Regions from separate parts of the Ensifer sp. R1-3 genome, predicted to be linked through region 1. Evidence: riboswitches for the same ligand, from Rfam matches in the RefSeq annotation. Region 1 holds a riboswitch; each other region holds the start of a gene.

Region 1 (6,319 bases):
ATTTCAGGGCCGAAAACGGTCTGACGGCTGCGCGGGGCGAGTTGATGTCCGAGCAGCAGATGGCCGACCTCAACAGCCAGCTCATCGTCGCCCAGGCCGATACGGCAAGTGCGTCGGCCCGTTACGACCAATACAAGTCGATCGTCGACCAGGGACCGGAGAACGCGGTCAAGAACGCCACCATTTCCTCCAAGGAGGGTGACAATTCGGTGATCCGTGACCTAAGGACGCGCTATCTCACCGTCGGCAAGCGCGAGCGGGAAGTCTCGGACAATTTCGGCGCCGACCACCCGCAGGCGGTATCGCTCCGCGCCGAGCAGGAGGATGTCGCGCGGCAGATCTACCAGGAACTGCAGCAACTCACCGCAAGCTACAAGAACGAATACGAGGTCGCCCAGTCGCGCGAGGAATCGCTCAGGAAGAGCATCCAAGGCATTGCCGGCAAGACCTCCGACGCCAGCGAGCAACTGGTGCAATTAAGGGAGCTCGAACAGAAGGCAGCGGCTCTGAAGACGCTCTACGAGTCCTATCTCGGGCGCTACGAACAGGCGACGCAGCAGCAATCCTTCCCGATCGCCAAGGCTCGCGTCATCTCCGAGGCCGGCGTGCCCGTGTCGCCGTCGAGCCCCAAGAAAACCATGACTCTCGCGCTCTCGGCCGTGCTCGGCATGATGGTCGGCGGCGCTTACGCGGCCTTCCTCGAATTCCGCGAACGGACTTTCCGCCTGGAGGGCGACATACGCTCGATCCTCGGCCATCGCTCGCTCGGCTACGTTCCGCTGCTCGGAACGCGCATGAAAAAGAAGGCACAACTGGTCCATGCGCATTTCGGCTCGGTGAAAAGACACGACGAAGCGGTGGACGATACGATGCCGTTCCAACGACTTTCGCGCATCGTCGTCGATGCGCCGCGTTCGACCTTCGCGGAGACCTTCCGCAACGCAAAGCTTGCCTGCGACCAGATGCTGGCCGGCAGCGAAAGCCGCGTGATCGCCATTGCATCGGCCCTTCCGGACGAGGGAAAATCGATCATTGCCGCGAACTTCGCCGCACTACTGGCGGCGAGCGGCAAGCGCACCCTGCTCATCGATGCCGATATACGCAAGCCGGGACTGACGCAGATGATCACGCCCGCCCCGCGCACCGGGCTCGTCGAAACGCTGATCGGAGAAGCCAGCTGGCCCGCCGGAATCAAGGTGGACCAGCGCACCAAGCTCGCAATCCTTCCGGCCGGCGGCGCATCGCATCAGCGGCATCAGAGCAACGAACTGCTCGCCTCGCCGGCCATGGCGAACCTTATCGAGAACGCCCGCAACGCCTTCGACTATGTCGTCGTCGATCTTGCCGCACTCGCCCCTGTCGTCGACGCGAAGGCCTTCGCGCCGCTGGCCGACGGCATTCTCTTCGTGGTCGAATGGGGAAGAACGCCTTCGCGGCTCGTACGCGATCTGCTCCACTCGGAACCGTTGATCAATTCGAAGGTGCTGGGCGTCATCCTCAACAAGACGGATATGAACGAACTCGGCAAATACAGCGACTTCGACGGGGCGGAGAAATATCGCCATCGCTACGGCAAATATTACGTCGAGAATACGATCACGGAAAACACCGCCGCTTGAGGCGACCGCGGCCGCGCCACTTGTGCGCGGCCTTTTTCGCCCTTCGCCGTCAAGCCTTGCGGCGATCGACGATCCAAGCGGCTGCCATTAACGCAATGACCGCCGTAAGGGCAATCAGTGCCAGCGCGTAGAAGAGCGAATATTCTACCAGCGACGGCAGGATCGAAAGAGCACGCCGCGCCCTGCTTGGCGACCGCCGCCAATCCGGCAGGTCGTCACGGTTGAAAGCCTCCAGCCGGCGGGTAAGAAAGTGCATATCGCGAAAACCGATTGCCAATCGAAGCCATGGAGCGGTCATGCTGCTGAACAACCGTGGCGATAGCGAGGCACTTCAGCGCCCCGAGCCGTCACTCGGCAGTCAATCCTTCCACCACCGGTGGAAGTGATGAACCGGACCGCGCCCCTGACCTATCTCCAGGCGGTCGGCTGCTGAGATTGCGGCATGCAGATACGCCTTGGCTGCGCTCACCGCTTCGATCAGCGGCACGCCTTTCGCAAGGCCGGCGGCAATGGCTGCCGAAAGCGTGCAGCCGGTGCCGTGGTCGTTGCGCGTCTCGATCCGCCCGGCGGGAAGGCGGACAAGAGTGTCGCCGTCGAAGAAGAGGTCTGTGGCCTCCTGGCCCTTCAGGTGCCCGCCCTTGACCAGAACCGCATGTGCGCCCGTCCGCATGATCGCTTCCGCCTGGCGCGCCATCTCCGCCTCGTCCCCGGCGATTGCGCGCCCGGTCATGAGCGCGGCCTCGGCAAGATTGGGCGTGACGACGAGCGCCAGCGGCAACAGTTCTTCGATGAGCGCGGCAACGGCATCCGGACGAAGCAGCGCATCGCCGGAGGTCGCCACCATGACGGGATCCACGACGGCCCGTTTCCCGAACCGGCGCAATCCATCGGCAATGGCGGCGATCGTTTCCCGACGCGAGACCATGCCGATCTTGACGGCCTTCACGTCGAGGTCGGAGAAGACGGCGTCCATCTGCGCCGACACGATTTCAGCGGAAACATCCTCGACGGCCGTCACACCCCTGGTGTTCTGGGCCGTGATCGCAGTGATGACGCTGGCGCCGTAAACGCCGAGCGCTGAAAACGTCTTGAGGTCCGCCTGAATACCGGCGCCGCCGCCCGAGTCCGAGCCGGCGATGCTGAGCGCAATCGCCGTCATGCGCAGTCCTCCTTCGCACGAGGGCAGATGATGATTGCGAGTAGTACGGCAATGGACGTCATCGATCGATCTCCAGACGAAACATCACGGAGATCCAGGAAAAGGCGATGAAAAGGCGAACTTGCCGCTGGCGGCCATCTTTCCGTTCCTACGCCGGCATGACCCGGATCAGGTTCAAGGGTCCGGCTCAACGCCATCTCAGCACCGTCTGGTGCTCCCCTCGGAATGCGCTATCTATGCGGCTGTAGCAGAGCGATGTCAACGCGCCCGCGCAAAGGCTTGTAAGACCTATCTTTTAGGCCAGCCGGCAAAAATATACCCGCAGATTGGCAAGCTATGATGCAGTCATTCCTTCTGCCGCCGTCAATCGCTCGTTTCCTCCTCGAAAACGGCGGCGATTGCGTTATTCTTAGCGGAATTTCGTCGTACAGGAGGGAACACGCCATGAGTCTGCGCATCAACGATACCGCCCCTGATTTCACCGCCGAGACAACGCAGGGCACGATCAATTTCCATGAATGGATCGGCGACGGCTGGGCTGTCCTCTTCTCCCATCCGAAGAACTTCACCCCCGTCTGCACGACGGAACTCGGCGCCATGGCAGGGATCGAGCCGGAGTTCCGCAAGCGCGGCGTCAAGATCATAGGCATCTCGGTCGATCCGGTCGAGAGCCACTCCAAGTGGAAGAACGACATCAAGGTCGCGACCGGCTTCGAGGTCGACTACCCGCTGATCGGCGACCGCGATCTGAAGGTGGCAAAGCTTTACGACATGCTGCCGGCCGGCGCCGGAGAGACGTCCGAGGGCCGCACCCCGGCTGACAATGCCACGGTGCGCTCGGTCTACGTCATCGGGCCCGACAAGAAGATCAAGCTGATCCTCACCTATCCGATGACCACCGGCCGCAACTTCAACGAGATACTGCGCGCCATCGACTCGATCCAGCTCACTGCCAAGCATCAGGTGGCAACGCCCGCCAACTGGCAGCAGGGCGAGGACGTCATCATCACGGCCGCCGTCTCCAACGAGGACGCCGTGCAGCGTTTCGGCTCTTTCGACACCGTGCTTCCCTATCTCCGGAAGACGAAGCAGCCAACGGCATAGCAAAACCCGCTGGCCAACAGTCAGTCGTAAGGGCGCGTCAATTCATCAAGGGTTGACGCGCCCTACCGCTTCTTCCTAATATTCTTGTTTAATACCCACAGGGCAGAACCATCCTGCCTCAATCCGCTTTGGCGGTGGAGATGATCTCCGCCAGAACCCCGTGCAGGGCGTCGCGATAGCCGTTGCGTGCCGAGGGGCCGCTTTCATCCGACGTCATGACCACCGTCAGGTTCAGGGACGGCACTATGTAGAGCATCTGGCCGCCATAGCCCCAAGCGTAATACACATCCTCGTCGCCGATCCGGCGCGTGAACCAGCCATATCCATAGCCGTCGCCGGTAAAACGGGAGGCGGTGCGCGGCCGCCAGGAAAGCTCGACCCAATCGGCCGGGACGACCTGCCGTCCGTCCGCGGTGCGGCCGCGATTGCGATAAAGCTCGCCGAAGGCAAGCAGCGACCGCGCGCTCATCGCCATCTGGTTGCCGCCGAGATAGATGCCCTGGGGATCCCGCTCCCAGGCACCGATCCGGAAACCCTCGACCGGATCGAGCCATTCGCGCGCAAGCGCCAGTGTCGGCTTGCCGCCGACCTTGGTCAGTATTGCCGAGAGCAGATGGGTCGAGGCGGTCGAATAAAGCATCCGCCCTCCGGGCTCGTCGTCGAATGGCTGTGCCAGTGCGAAACGAACCCAATTGCGGCTAGACACCCAGCGGCCGTAGTTCGGTCCGGACATCCGCCCCAATCCCGCCTGCATCGAAAGCAGGGTGCCGATGGTGATGTCGTTGATCCGGGGGTCGGCCTGCGACGGGAGGTCTTCCTTCAGGAGCGGGGCGATCTTCTGCTCCGGGCCGTCGAGCAGACCCTTGTCGATCGCGATGCCCACAAGTGCGGACACGATCGACTTCGACGCCGACTTGATGTTGGTCGACTCCGAGGGCGTGTGGCCGCGATAACCCTTCTCGGCGATCGTCTCACCGTCCCTGGCAACGACCACAGTCTTCAGCGGTTTCAACTCCTCCCTGGTCTCCAGTCTCGTCAGCAAGGTGGTGACGGACTGATCCTGCGCGGCTGCCGCCGAGTGGAAACCGAGAAGTGCAAGGAGCGTAATAACGAGCATAGTCATGCGTTCGACCTAGGGCGAACGGCACGACAAGTCATCAAGTGCATTCCAAGCTCACGACGATGTGACCTCGCCGAAAGGTCGGCTACATCGATGTTCCGGGGTTCATTCCCTCCAGATCGCAACATCGACGGGTTTTAGCGTGCGGCCTCCCACGTAGAACTCGGCCGAGGCGCCCGCGGGAACCTCCGCGGGGATCCGGCCGAAATTGAAGGCGAAACGGAGATTGCCACGGCGCGTCACGCGAAGATCGCCGAGGTCGGGCAGGCTTTCCAACCCAGCCCAGCCGAGCGCGTCGCCGATCACCTTGTCGAGCAATGCGCCGTTGGTCGCAACCGCCAGGTAGCGTGCCTTGTCGCTGCCGACGAGCGCCGGCGCGCCGTTACGATACTCCCCGTCGAAGCTTGCGATGACAGTTTCGCTCGTCCTGACCGTCTCGCGCCAACCGCCCGCCTCATAGGCCTCGTTGCCATAGAGAACAGTCTCGCTGTGAAACTCCGGCAGCGACTCGACCCGCGAGACGCTGATATCGATGAGCTTCGCCAGCGGTCCTGGTGGTAGTCCCTCGGGGATGTGCATGTCCCTCGTCTTGCTGCCGCTGCGCGCGCCGAAGACCACCTTGGCATCCGCTCGCGTGAGCCGCTCGACGAAGGCCTCCTCGGCGATCACGAGATCCGGGGCAAGGATCAGCTTGTATCCGGCGATATCGGAGTGCTGTCCTATGAAATCCACATCGACGCCGAGGCGGGCCACCGTCGAATACCAGTCGAGCGCAACCGCCGAAGCGGAATAGCTCCGCCCCTGCGGCAAGACGCGTGTGGCCCAGCGCGATTCGTAGTCGAGAACAATCGCGACCTGCGCCTTGCCACGCACCTCTCCCTCGGGCAGGCGCTTCATTTCAGCGACGACTTCGGCGACTTCAAGATAGCCCTGGTCCGCCTCGCTGTTTGGAAGAAGGAGGCCCGCGTGAAACTGTTCCTGCGCGAAAGGCGCCTGCCGCCAGCGGAAATAGGAGACCATGTCGACCCCATGGGCATAGGCGAGCCACGTCCAGAGCCGCACCATGCCGTCGGCGGGGGACTGGTTGTGCGCCGCCCAGTTCACCGGCCCCGGCTGCTGCTCCATGACCCAGACGCGGCCGCGGCCGACGGCGCGGTAGAGATCGTGGTTGAAGGCCGGCTGGTCGGGATCCCCGACCCGGAGATAATGCTCCTTGTCCTTCGCTGCGAGCCGTCCGTTAAGCAGGCCGCCCATCGGATAGACGTCCCAGGAGGCGATGTCGATGTCCTCGCCCACCCTGTAATGATCGAAATCGGT
Region 2 (6,319 bases), 430 kb from region 1:
GTCGAACGGGCGGGCCCGGGGCGTCCCAATGCCATATCGAAAACTTGAGCCTGCGGCAGCGACAAAGTCGGTGACGGTGCGGCAGGTTTAAGCCCCTCCCACCTGTGGGGAGGGGCGATCACTTGCCCGGCGCTGCAAGTCGTCTGCGCCCGGCATGAGGTGAGAAGGCCGCCTATTCCGCCGTCGCCTCGAAGTCGACCCTGTCGAGAAGCAAGAGCGGATTTTGCGAAGCAACCGCGAATTCGAGCGCACCGATTCCGTTTGCGGATTTGGATTTGACCGTCAACGTGAACATCCCCGGTTTGGCAATGAACTGCGAAGCTGCGTCCAGCACGTCCTGCAACCGAGGCTCCTGCGCGGCAAACTGCTGCAACGCCACCGAAGCCGTCATCGTGAGCATGCCGCGCGCCTGATCCTCCGTCATGTCGTTTTGCTCGGCATAGGCCTTTATGGCCTTGGCGGCGAGACCTTTGTCCTCGATCTTCAGCTTTGCTTCACGGGCGGTGAGGCCGAACAGCGCTGCCCGCATCTTCGCCTCGTCGCCGGAAAAGAAGTCGCCGCTCACGCCCCCCAGCAGGCCGGAGAGGGAAAAGCCGCCAATATCTTTTCCACGTGCGGAGATATCCTTGATGACCAGAGTCTGGTTCGGCTCGTCCCAGGCGGCTTCGATGTTGGACGACAGGACCACCTCATTGAAACCGAGGTTGCGAAGCTGCGCGAACGGCTCGTCGTGCATATGCTCCGGGATCGGCAGGGTCAGATCCTGATATCTGATGCGGATGTCGGTCGGAATGCCGTTGCGTGGCTTCGTGAGCGCCAACTCGTAATCCTTGAGCGAGAAGCGAACGCGCCTCGGCACCGAATCCTGTGTGTCGCTCTCGGCGTCTTCGGTTTCTGTATCGGGCAGATCGGCATCCAGACCCGCCAGCCGGACCGTACCGAATTCCGGCAACAGTGTCGTGAAGGCAAATCTCTCGCGCTGCTGCTCGTCGAGCGCGACCATCCTCTGCAGACCCTCCAAGGTCGAATTCCAGGAAAATCCCGAAATGCTCGCTTCGGAGACCTTGACGTAGTCCGCGCCCTCTCCCATCGAGAGGCCATTCAGCGTGCCGTCAAGCTTCCGTCCATCGACCTCGAGGGCGAGGCGATCTATCGAAACCTTGATCCTCTCGCCTTCGTCACCGTCCTTCATCGGCGCGTCGATCGTAAGGCCGAGCATTTCTATGTCGGCCTTCTTCGTCATGTCGATAATCGAGAAGACCCGATTGAAATAGGCTTGGCGTTCCGCCGGCGGCAATTGATCCGGCGCCGAGACCGATTTCAGCTTTTTGAGCGTCTCGACCAGCGGCTCGGCCGGCATTCGCATGCTGAAGCCGCTGCTGCGAACCTCGTCATAGCCGAAGCTCGCCTCGCCATCCGAGAAGGCGATGTCCTTTACCGAAATCGGCCCATAGACAGGCTTTGCCTCGTTGTCGTCCGAGCCGGCTTTTTCGGTATAGAGCCGCGCCAGATAGGCGGCATCGATATCCTGCGCCGTCACGGCTCCGATGGAACCCGCCACCCTATTCTTCCTGCCGCCCTCTCCCCCCGAACGGTCCACGCCGACTTCGAAGCTGCCGCCGCTCGCCGAATAGCGGGCGATACGCCCATCGGCGATGCCTTCCGAGACCACGTTCCTGTAGATCAGCTTCTGCTCGGTCCCGGCAACGATCTGTGCGAAGACGATCTCCGGGGCGGAGATACGCCTTGCCGTGAAAAGTTCTACTCGCTTGGAGATCGAGAGTTCGCTCTTCCCGCCGAACATCTGCTCCAAGGTGCCGCGATCAAAATCTGCTTCTTCGACGACCGCGCGCGGGACAGAGACCGTGCCGAAAGCAGTCTTGAGTTCAAGGCCGCTTACTTCGAGCATGCCCTGGAGGAAAAAGATACTGGGCCGGCCGTCAACCGCGGCGATACGAACGTCCGACCCGTCCTTCAGCGGCAGGGCCACGTCGCGCAGATGAATTCGCCCAAGGAAATCCGCTTCGACGCTGCCCGCCTTGCCGCCGCGCTCGGCGATCATCCTGCTCACGCGTTTTTCTACGATGGTCTTGTAGCAGGCCATGCCGGCGGCGGTGATTGCTATCACCGCAACTGCGGCCCAAAGCGCCTTGCGTCTCTTTTTTCCCGTTGCTGCCTCAGCTTGCCCCACGACAATCGTCCTTCCGCTACCTGCTTCACCGCGCCCCATTCGTGACGGGTGATTAGATGCAAGGAGCTGCATTTGCAAGCATGGCGGGAGGACAATCCAGAGCAGATAACTGACGCGCCCGACATCCTCGCCCGGGACCGGACCACGCCGGAGGCGGCCATTCAAAAACCATCTTGACGCCGTGCCGATAACCGTTCCTAATTGCGCCATTCACCAGGGGGGTCCCGGCAAGGGGCTGAGATACTGCTAGAGCGCGCAGTGACCCGTTGAACCTGATCCAGTTCATACTGGCGTAGGGACGGTGCAGACGTGCGACAGCCAGGATTCCGTGTACCCGCGATCCGTCGGCCAAACGTCTTTTCATCCTTCCGGCTTCAGAACTGGGTCTCCAACGCGAAAACTTTGGAGCCTCAAGATGAATCTAGTCAAACCTCTCGCCGCGGCGCCCTCGGTCACCCAGGGACCGCTTCCCGCATCCCGCAAGGTCTACAAGCCGGGCGATATCCATCCCGACATCCGCGTGCCGATGCGCGAGATCGCGCTCCATCCGACCTCCGGCGAGCCGCCGGTCACCGTTTACGACTCCTCCGGTCCCTACACGATCGAAAACGCCGATATCCGCATCGACGCGGGCCTGCCGCGGCTTCGCAGCGACTGGGTTCTCAAGCGCGGCGATGTCGAAAGCTACGACGGCCGTGCGGTGAAGGCCGAGGATAACGGCTTTGCGACCGGCGAACGGCTGACGCCGGAATTCCCGGTTCGCAATCGGCCGCTCAGGGCCAAGCCCGGAAAAGCGGTGACCCAGCTCGCCTATGCCCGCGCCGGCATCGTCACGCCGGAGATGGAGTTCATCGCCATTCGCGAAAATCTCGGCCGGAAGGCCGCGAAGGAGGCGCTCGCCCGAGACGGCGAAAGCTTCGGCGCCTCGGTACCCGATTTCGTCACACCTGAATTCGTCCGCCAGGAGGTGGCCGCCGGCCGGGCGATCATTCCGGCCAACATCAACCATCCGGAAGCCGAGCCGATGATCATCGGGCGCAACTTTCTGGTGAAGATCAACGCGAATATCGGCAATTCCGCCGTCACCTCCTCGATGGCCGAAGAGGTGGAGAAGATGGTCTGGGCGACGCGCTGGGGCGCCGATACGGTCATGGACCTTTCCACCGGCCGCAACATTCACAACATCCGCGAATGGATCATCCGCAATTCGCCGGTACCGATCGGCACGGTACCGCTCTACCAGGCGCTGGAAAAGGTAAACGGCATCGCCGAAGACCTTTCCTGGGAGGTCTTCCGCGACACGCTGATCGAGCAGGCGGAACAGGGCGTCGACTATTTCACCATCCATGCCGGCGTCAGGCTTCACTATATTCCGCTCACCGTGGATCGCGTCACCGGCATCGTCTCGCGCGGCGGGTCGATCATGGCAAAATGGTGCCTGCATCACCATCGCGAAAGCTTCCTCTACGAGCATTTCGAGGAGATCTGCGACATCTGCCGCGCCTATGACGTCTCCTTCTCGCTCGGCGACGGCCTGCGTCCCGGCTCGATCGCCGACGCCAACGACCGGGCCCAGTTCGCCGAGCTCGAAACGCTCGGGGAACTGACGAAGATCGCCTGGGCCAAGGATTGCCAGGTGATGATCGAAGGGCCGGGCCACGTGCCGATGCACAAGATCAAGGAGAACATGGACAAGCAGCTCGCCGTCTGCGGAGAAGCGCCCTTCTATACGCTCGGGCCGCTCACCACCGATATCGCGCCCGGCTACGACCACATCACGTCAGGCATCGGCGCAGCGATGATCGGCTGGTTCGGCACCGCCATGCTCTGCTACGTGACGCCGAAGGAACATCTGGGCCTGCCCGACCGCAACGACGTCAAGACCGGCGTCATCACCTACAAGATCGCCGCCCACGCCGCCGATCTCGCCAAGGGGCACCCGGCCGCCCGAACCCGCGACGACGCGCTGTCGCGCGCCCGCTTCGAGTTCCGCTGGGAGGACCAGTTCAACCTCTCGCTCGACCCCGAGACCGCGCGCAATTTCCACGACGAGACGCTGCCCAAGGAGGCGCACAAGGTCGCGCATTTCTGCTCCATGTGCGGGCCGAAATTCTGTTCGATGCGGATTTCCCACGATATCCGCGACGCTGCCCGGCAAGAGGGGGCGCAGAAGGAGGGGCTCGAGGCGATGGCGGCTAAATATCGCGACGGCGGCGACCTCTACATGCCGCTCGATCAAAGCAATGCCGCGCCCGCTGGAGAATGAGATGCGCGTGCTGATCAGAGGGGCCGGCGTCGCCGGCCTCACCGCCGCCCATGAACTTCTCGCGCGCGGCGTCGAAGTAACGGTCATCGAAAATGCCGCCGGCTTCACCGGGGCCGCTTCCTGGTATGCGGGCGGCATGCTCGCTCCCTGGTGCGAGCGCGAAAGCGCCGAGGAAACCGTCCTGACGCTGGGGATTGGTGCTGCCGACTGGTGGGAAGCCGCCCTCCCAGCCGGTTCCGTCCATCGCAACGGCACGCTCGTCGTGGCGCAACCCCGTGACGGAGCCGAACTCAAGCGCTTCGCCTCGCGCACCTCCGGCTTCCGTTGGCTCGATGCGGAGGAGATCGCAGCGCTGGAGCCGGCTCTCGCGGGCCGTTTCCGGCAGGCGCTGTTCTTTCCGCAGGAGGCGCATCTCGACCCCCGCCGGGCACTCTCGGCGCTCCGGCAAGGGCTGGCGGCACGCGGCGCCGCCTTCGCCGGCGAGGACATGGCCGATCGCGGTTTCGCGCTCACCGTCGATTGCACCGGCGCGTCGAGGATCGGCGGGATCGACGGACTTCGCGGCGTACGCGGCGAGATGGCCTATCTGCAGACGGACGAAGTGACGCTCTCGCGCCCCGTGCGCATGCTGCATCCCCGCATCCCGCTCTATATCGTGCCGCGCGGCGGCGGGCTCTTCATGTGCGGCGCGACGATGATCGAGAGCGACGACGCCGGTCCGATCACCACCCGCTCGCTGATGGAACTGCTGAACGCCGCCTATTCGCTCCATCCGGCTTTCGCCGAAGCGCGCCTGGTCGAAACCGGCACGGGCGTGCGCCCGGCTTTTACCGACAACCTGCCGCGGGCCTGGCGCCGTGAAAACAGGATTACCGTCAACGGCCTTTATCGGCACGGCTTCCTCCTCTCCCCGGCCATGGCCGGGGAGGTGGCAGCACTGGCCCTTGGCGAAGAGAATCTTAGAGGAGATATCCGATGAAGCTGACCATCAACGGCGAGGAACATGAGCTTCAGGCCGGGACGCTCGCCGAACTCCTGCAGCGCCTCGAATTCGAGGGCGACTGGCTGGCGACCGCCGTCAACGGAGAACTCGTCCGGAAGGCCGACCGCGCCGGTCACCGGCTTGAGGACAGCGACCGTATCGAAATCCTGTCGCCGATGCAGGGAGGCTGACAATGCCGCTATTCTATGAAACCGAGATCCGATCGCGGCTCCTGCTCGGAACCGCCCGCTATCCCTCGCCGGCCGTGCTCGCCGAAGCGGTGCGGCGATCGGGCACCGATATCGTCACGGTCTCGCTCCGCCGCGAGACGGCCGGCGGGCGCCAGGGCGGCGCCTTTGTCGAGCTGATCCGCGAACTTGGCGTGCGCGTGCTGCCCAACACGGCCGGCTGCCATTCCGTCTCGGAGGCCGTGCTGACCGCCAGGATGGCGCGCGAGGTGTTCGGCACCGACTGGATCAAGCTGGAAGTGATCGGCCACCAGGACACATTGCAGCCGGACGTCTTCGGCCTGGTCGAGGGGGCCCGCATCCTCACCGGGGAAGGTTTCCAGGTCTTCCCCTACACGACGGACGACCTCGTCGTCGCCGAAAGGCTGCTGGAGGCGGGCTGCCAAGTGCTGATGCCCTGGTGCGCGCCGATCGGCAGCGCCATGGGACCGCAGAATGTGCAGGGCTTGCGCGCCATGCGCGCGGAATTTCCCGACGTGCCGCTGATCGTCGACGCCGGCATAGGCCGCCCTTCCCACGCGGCGACCGTCATGGAGCTCGGCTACGACGCGGTACTGCTCAACACGGCCGTTGCCGGCGCCGCCGATCCTGCCGCCATGGCCGAAGCCTTCGCCAGGGCGATCGATGCCGGC
Region 3 (6,319 bases), on a different replicon from region 1:
TTCGTCGGTTCGTCGAGAAGCAGAATGTCGGGTTCCGGCGCAAGCACACGGGCAAGGGCGGCACGACGCGCCTCGCCGCCGGAAAGGCGCGTCGGCTCTTCCTCCCCGGTCAGCCCCAGATGCTGCAGCAGGTAGGCGACCCGGTAGGGATCGTCGCCTGGGCCGAGGCCGGCTTCCGCATAGGCCTGGACCGTATCGAAGCCGTCGAAATCGGGTGCCTGGTGGAGATAGCGTATCGTCACCGATGGATGCCTGAAGATCTCGCCCGACTGGGGTTCTGCAAGCCCGGCGGCGATCTTCATCAGCGTCGATTTGCCCGAACCATTGCGGCCGACGAGGCAGATGCGATCGCCCGGCTCGACCTGCAGGCCCGCACCCGCGAGCAGCGGCGTGCCGCCGAAGGTCAGTAGAATGTCGTCAAGCTTAAGGATGGGAGGTGCCAAGGCATCAGGCTCCGGAAAGATCATAGGGCCGGGCGAGAATGACGGCCCGGCCGGATTTCAGGGTGAAGCGGACCGTGCCATCCGCGATGTTCGAAATGGTGCGCGACGAGCCGAAGGGCAGATGAAAATCCTTCAGCGGGTAGCGCACGTTCTCGATCGAGAGACCGTCAAGGTCAGCAAAGCCGAGGATCGAGAAGAGGCTGCCTTTCGGCAACTCGATCTCCTGCGAGCCGGGCAGCAGCGGATAGGCCTCCTCCTCGCCGGAGGTCATCATCACCGCAACGCCGCTCTCGGCAAGTGCGACGGTGCCGAGGAGGTGCAGGAAAGCGTGATCGCTGCGCGCGCCGCCGAGTCCGCCCGCGAAGACGAGCGAGGTCGCGCCACGCTCGAGGGCCGCCTCGACGGCGATCTCCCCGTCGGTCGCGTTCTTGGCAGCCGGATGGCGTTCACGCGGGACGCCGGCGAACTCCGCCAGAAGCGCCTCGTCCGTGGAATCGAAGTCGCCGACCCAGAGATCGGGAACGACCCCGAGCGTCCTTGCATGGCGCATGCCGCCGTCGGCGGCGACGAAGCGGCTGCCTTCGAGCTGTCGAGCGAGCCGGTCTGTCGGCGTCAGCGCGCCGCCGAGCAGGATGGTGAAGGGTGATCGGATCATGGCAGAAGCCCATAGCGCAAAGCAGCGGCGAAGGAAAAGGGCTCCGGCTGCTGTTTTGCGAACGCATGCTGCGCGGATCAGGTTCCGGACGCCGGATCCCCGGGGAAAAGCATGCCGATGCCGGGCGTCGATCCGGCGATCTCCACCGCACCGACCGCGCGGGCATAGAAATCGGCGGGGCCGACGCCGCCGATGATCGCATAGGCATAGCCGGCGGCGCGCATGGACAGCAGGCTTTCGACGAGCAGGGCCTCGCCGATGCCCTTGCCGCGCATGGCCGCGTCCACTCCGGTCGGACCGAAGAAGCCGAGCGCGGTTACGTCATGGCATGCGAAGCCCACGATCCGGTCCCGATGGTGAGCGATGTGGATGCGCGCCGGCGTCGAGGAGAAGGCGGTTTCGGCCTCGCCGGCCCACCCGGCCCCGAAGCGCTCCTCGATCCAGGGAATGACGACCCGCCGCTCGGCCGCAAGCGCCCGCCGGATGCGGACGTCGGGGTCGAGACGCGATGGACGGCCCTCGGGCAAGGCATAGAGGCGGACGAGCATGTCTGGCATGGAATTGTCTCCGCTTTCGGCGAACAAACGGCGCCGGCAATTGTTTGACTTTTAATAGCGCGCCCGGCGCGGATGGCAAACGTCCCTGCTGAAACTCAGCTTGCCTAAGCCGTCGCCGGAAGCTAAATCTTCTGCTGCTCTAACGGGGTGCCCTGGCCGGCTTTGCGACCATGGCTGAGAGGCTTCGAGCCAACCCGCGGAACCTGATCCGGCTCATACCGGCGGAGGGATTAGAAGCGATCGGACCGATACGCGCTTTTCCCATTGCAGCAACAACAAAGGGAGAGGTGCCAGAATGTCCAGTTCACTCCATCGAAAAATCCTTGGCCGGCTTGCGATCGCCGCCGCTTCGATCGCGGCATTTTCCGTGAGCGCGGCGGCCGCGGAAAAAACGCTGACGGTCTATACCTATGAGAGCTTCATCACCGAATGGGGGCCGGGCGCCAAGGTGGCGGAAGCGTTCGAGAAGACGTGTGACTGCAAGGTCGACTATGTAGGGGTCGCCGACGGGGTCGAACTCCTGACGCGGCTGAAGCTCGAAGGTCAGGGATCCAAGGCCGACATCGTACTCGGCCTCGACACCAATCTGGTGGCGGAGGCGAAGGCGACCGGCTTCTTCGCACCGCACGGCGCCGATACCGCTTCCGTCAAGGTTCCGGGCGGCTTCTCCGACGACACCTTCATACCCTATGACTACGGCCATATTGCCGTTGTCTACGACACAGAGGCACTGAAGGACCCACCGAAGAGCCTCAAGGAACTGGTCGAGGGCGATCCGTCGCAGAAGATCGTCATCGAGGACCCGCGGACCTCAACCCCCGGCCTCGGCCTCCTGCTCTGGGTGAAGTCGGTCTATGGCGACAAGGCCGGCGAGGCCTGGGCGAAGCTCAAGGACCGCGTGCTGACGGTCACGCCGGGCTGGTCGGAAGCCTACGGTCTCTTCACAAAGGGCGAGGCGCCGATGGTTCTCTCCTACACCACCTCGCCTGCCTATCACATGGTCGCGGAGAACACCGAGCGCTACCAGGCGGCCCCCTTCGCCGAAGGCCACTATATCCAGATCGAAGTCGCCGCATTGACGAAGAACGCGAAGGACCCGGAACTCGCCCGGAGCTTCCTGACCTTCATGATCGGTCCGGAATTCCAGTCGATCATCCCGACGACCAACTGGATGATGCCGGTGACGGCGACCAAGGAGCCGCTGCCGGAAGCCTTCGGCAAGCTCGTCGAACCGCAAAAGACGTTCCTCATTCCCTCCGGGGAGGTCGCCGCCAGCCGCAAGGCCTGGATCGACGAATGGCTGGCCGCCATGAGCCGGAACTGAGGCCGGATTGTCCGGCACAAAGGAAAGCAGGATGACCATCGCCGCCGGGGCCTTCGCCCTCGGCGGCATCCTGCTTTTCGTCGGCCTCGCCGGCGCGGCACTGCTTGCCCAATCGGCCGGCAGCGCCGGCGCTGGTCCGCTTTTCGATGCCTATATCTGGCGCATCACACGCTTCACGCTGCTGCAGGCCAGCCTCTCGACACTTCTTGCCATCCTATTCGCCATACCGGTTGCCCGGGCACTTGCCCGCCAGGCTTCGTTCCCCGGCCGCATCTGGGTGCTGCGGCTTCTGGCGCTGCCACTCGGCCTGCCGGCGCTCGTCGCCGCACTCGGGCTCATCGAAATCTGGGGCCGGCAGGGGCTCTTGAACAGGGTGCTTTCGGCAGCCGGGCTGGAGCAGCCGGTCAGCATCTATGGCCTCTCCGGCATTCTCATTGCCCATGTCTTCTTCAACATGCCGCTCGCCGCACGCTTGATGCTTGCCGGCATCGAGCGCATTCCGGCCGAATACTGGCGCACCAGCGCCAATCTCGGCATGGGATCCTTCGCCACCTTTCGCTTCATCGAGTGGCCGGTGATCCGCGGATTGCTTCCCGGCATCGCCGGGCTCATCTTCATGCTCTGCGCCACCAGCTTCACGCTCGTGCTGACGCTTGGCGGCGGGCCGGCCGCCAGCACGATCGAAGTGGCGATCTATCAGGCGCTGCGCTTCGACTTCGACCCGCCGCGGGCGATCGCCCTTTCGGCACTTCAGGTCGCCCTTACCGGAGCGCTGCTTCTCGTCCTGAAATTGATCGCGCCGGCACCGCTGGAGGGAGAGACCAGCGGCAGGGCCATCCGGCGTTTCGACGGCGCAAGCGGTCTGTCGCGGCTTGCCGACCGGATCTGGCTGATACTCGCCGTCATCCTCGTCGGCCTGCCATTTGCGGCCATCGCCTATAGCGGATCGAAGGCCGACCTCGTCCGTCTCGTGAGCGAGCCGGCATTCCATCGGGCGCTCGCCATGAGCGCGACGATCGCCCTTGTCTCCGCCACGATCTCCGTCGCCATCGCGGCGCTGATGATCCGTACCGAACGGCTCGCGCTGGCGCAGCGGCGCCCCGGAGCGGCGCCTCGCCTCTTTGCAGGCACGATCGGCGCGAGCACCTCCTTCATACTGCTCGTGCCTCCCGTCGTGCTCGGCGCCGGATGGTTCCTGCTCCTGAGGCCTTTCGGCGACGTCGCCCGTTTCGCGCCGGCCGTCGTCGTCGCCATCAATGCGCTGATGGCGCTTCCCTTCGTTCACCGGGTGCTCGCGCCGGCCATGGCGACGCATGCCGCGCGCACCGCGCGCCTTGCCGCGAGCCTTGGCATCGGCGGCTTTCACCGCCTGCTGTGGATCGACTGGCCGGGCCTGCGCAAGCCTCTCTTTGTCGCCTTTTCCTTTGCCATGGCCCTCTCGCTCGGCGATCTGGGAGCAGTCGCTCTTTTCGGCTCCGAGAACATGGTAACCCTCCCCTATCTGCTCTATAGCCGGATGGGCAGCTATCGCACCGCGGATGCGGCCGGACTGGCGCTGGTTCTCGGCCTTCTCTGCCTTGTCCTGACGGTGCTCGGCACGGCGGGAGAGGAGAGGCCGCCCGAAGGTAAAAGCACATGAGTTCCACCGCTCTCGCCGTCAAGAGCGTCGAGATAAGCTTCGAAACGACGACGCTCGCCTTCGACTGCGCGGTTCCCGCGAAGCGGATCGTCGCCGTGGCCGGCGCCTCCGGCTCGGGCAAGTCGACGCTCTTCAACATCATCGCCGGCTTCGAGCAACCGGGGCGCGGGGAAGTCCGCATCCTCGGCGAGGAAATGACCGGTCGGGCGCCGGCGGAACGGCCGGTCTCGATCATATTCCAGGAACATAACCTCTTCGCACATCTCGACGTCGCCACCAATGTCGGCTTCGGCATCAGCCCGGCGCTGCGGCTGGATGCGGCCGACCGCACGAAAGTGGAGGATGCACTGGCCCGGGTCGGGCTCGCCGGTTTTGGCAAGCGCCTGCCGCCGACGCTTTCAGGCGGCGAACGCCAGAGGGTCGCGCTCGCGCGCGCCTTCGTGCGGCACCGCCCGATCCTCCTGCTCGACGAGCCTTTCGCCGCGCTCGACCCCGGCATGCGCGCCGAGATGCGGGCACTCATCAGCGATCTGCACGAGGAGGAAGGCAACACGATACTGATGATCACACATCATCCCGATGACGTGAGGGCGCTCGCCGACAGCGTTCTTTTTCTCGACCGGGGCCGGATTGTCGCCCATGATGAAGTCGATCGGTTCCTCGGGCGCCGCGACATCGCTGCGATCAACCGGTTCCTCGGCAACGAAGGATGACGTATTGTTCGCGGCGGCCGATCCGACGCCGGGCGAACTAAATTCGCCGGACGCCACAATTTGACCGCCGCGCCGTGCGAGGCGCGGGAGACACCAGCGGGTATCTCGCAAAATTCGCGCATCCGTTGCTGCGATACCACGGGGCAACTATTTCTACTGGGGTCGGCTAGGCAGGCGGCGCTGAAATCGGATACAGCAGAATCCTGGCTGAAACACCCGCGCCGGTGCACCGCATCCGGCTGAAAAAGTAGGACTTTTCGCCGATTGCGATGAATGGCTTCGAGCCGCGGGTCGCACCGGCGGATGGGGACGGGCTGAGGCATGATAAGGCAGGCAGTCATGAATGGCTGGTTTCCGCGGCGGCATGGAGCCGTTCGCGCACGAGCGCTGGTCGCATTGGCTGCCACGACGCTGATCGCTGGCTGCCAATCCGTGATCGAGCAGACCTACGAGCCCACCGTTTCGCCATCCTCCAATCCGCAGATCGTCGAGGAAGTGCAGAAGAACGACCCGCGGGCCCAACTCGGCGCGCGCGAGCATCCGCGCATCGTGGCGAGCTACGGCGGAGAATACCGCGACGCCAAGACCGAGCGGCTGGTCGCCCGGATCACCGGCGCCCTGACGGCGGTTTCGGAAAACCCGCAGCAATCCTACCGCATCACGATCCTCAACTCGCCGGCAATCAACGCTTTCGCGCTTCCGGGCGGCTATCTCTACGTGACGCGCGGCCTGCTGGCGCTTGCCAACGACGCCTCGGAAGTGGCCGCCGTACTCTCGCACGAGATGGCGCATGTGACGGCCAATCACGGCATCCAGCGCCAGCAGCGCGAGGAGGCTGAGGTGATCGCCAGCCGTGTCGTGTCCGAGGTGCTTTCCTCCGACCTTGCCGGGAAGCAGGCGCTTGCCCGCGGCAAGCTGCGCCTTGCCGCCTTCTCGCGCAATCAGGAACTGCAGGCCGACGTGATCGGCGTCCGCATGCTGGGCGAGG

The links. Region 1 has a riboswitch for thiamine pyrophosphate ahead of thiD (bifunctional hydroxymethylpyrimidine kinase/phosphomethylpyrimidine kinase). Riboswitches for the same ligand answer to the same signal wherever they lie in the genome.
Region 2: linked by a shared signal. The riboswitch ahead of thiC (phosphomethylpyrimidine synthase ThiC) and the one ahead of thiD (bifunctional hydroxymethylpyrimidine kinase/phosphomethylpyrimidine kinase) in region 1 are both predicted to bind thiamine pyrophosphate.
Region 3: linked by a shared signal. The riboswitch ahead of thiB (thiamine ABC transporter substrate binding subunit) and the one ahead of thiD (bifunctional hydroxymethylpyrimidine kinase/phosphomethylpyrimidine kinase) in region 1 are both predicted to bind thiamine pyrophosphate.

Annotation. Positions count from the first base shown of each region.
Region 1 covers NZ_CP096516.1:1,133,041-1,139,359, forward strand. Annotated here, with positions in the region: gene exoP (succinoglycan biosynthesis transport protein ExoP) at 1-1,619, shown strand, start outside; gene M1D43_RS22495 (hypothetical protein) at 1,669-1,917, opposite strand; gene thiD (bifunctional hydroxymethylpyrimidine kinase/phosphomethylpyrimidine kinase) at 1,978-2,778, opposite strand; TPP riboswitch at 2,907-3,009, opposite strand; gene M1D43_RS22505 (peroxiredoxin) at 3,223-3,882, shown strand; gene M1D43_RS22510 (serine hydrolase domain-containing protein) at 4,001-5,005, opposite strand; gene M1D43_RS22515 (beta-galactosidase) at 5,108-6,319, opposite strand, start outside.
Region 2 covers NZ_CP096516.1:1,566,026-1,572,344, forward strand. Annotated here, with positions in the region: gene dctD (C4-dicarboxylate transport transcriptional regulatory protein DctD) at 1-48, shown strand, start outside; gene M1D43_RS24525 (aq_1923 C-terminal domain) at 173-2,191, opposite strand; TPP riboswitch at 2,397-2,508, shown strand; gene thiC (phosphomethylpyrimidine synthase ThiC) at 2,607-4,457, shown strand; gene thiO (glycine oxidase ThiO) at 4,459-5,436, shown strand; gene thiS (sulfur carrier protein ThiS) at 5,433-5,630, shown strand; gene M1D43_RS24545 (thiazole synthase) at 5,633-6,319, shown strand, end outside.
Region 3 covers NZ_CP096515.1:2,929,685-2,936,003, reverse strand. Annotated here, with positions in the region: gene M1D43_RS13970 (ABC-F family ATP-binding cassette domain-containing protein) at 1-443, opposite strand, end outside; gene M1D43_RS13965 (thiamine diphosphokinase) at 448-1,098, opposite strand; gene M1D43_RS13960 (GNAT family N-acetyltransferase) at 1,176-1,655, opposite strand; TPP riboswitch at 1,789-1,902, shown strand; gene thiB (thiamine ABC transporter substrate binding subunit) at 1,951-2,979, shown strand; gene thiP (thiamine/thiamine pyrophosphate ABC transporter permease ThiP) at 3,011-4,618, shown strand; gene thiQ (thiamine ABC transporter ATP-binding protein) at 4,615-5,331, shown strand; gene M1D43_RS13940 (M48 family metalloprotease) at 5,653-6,319, shown strand, end outside.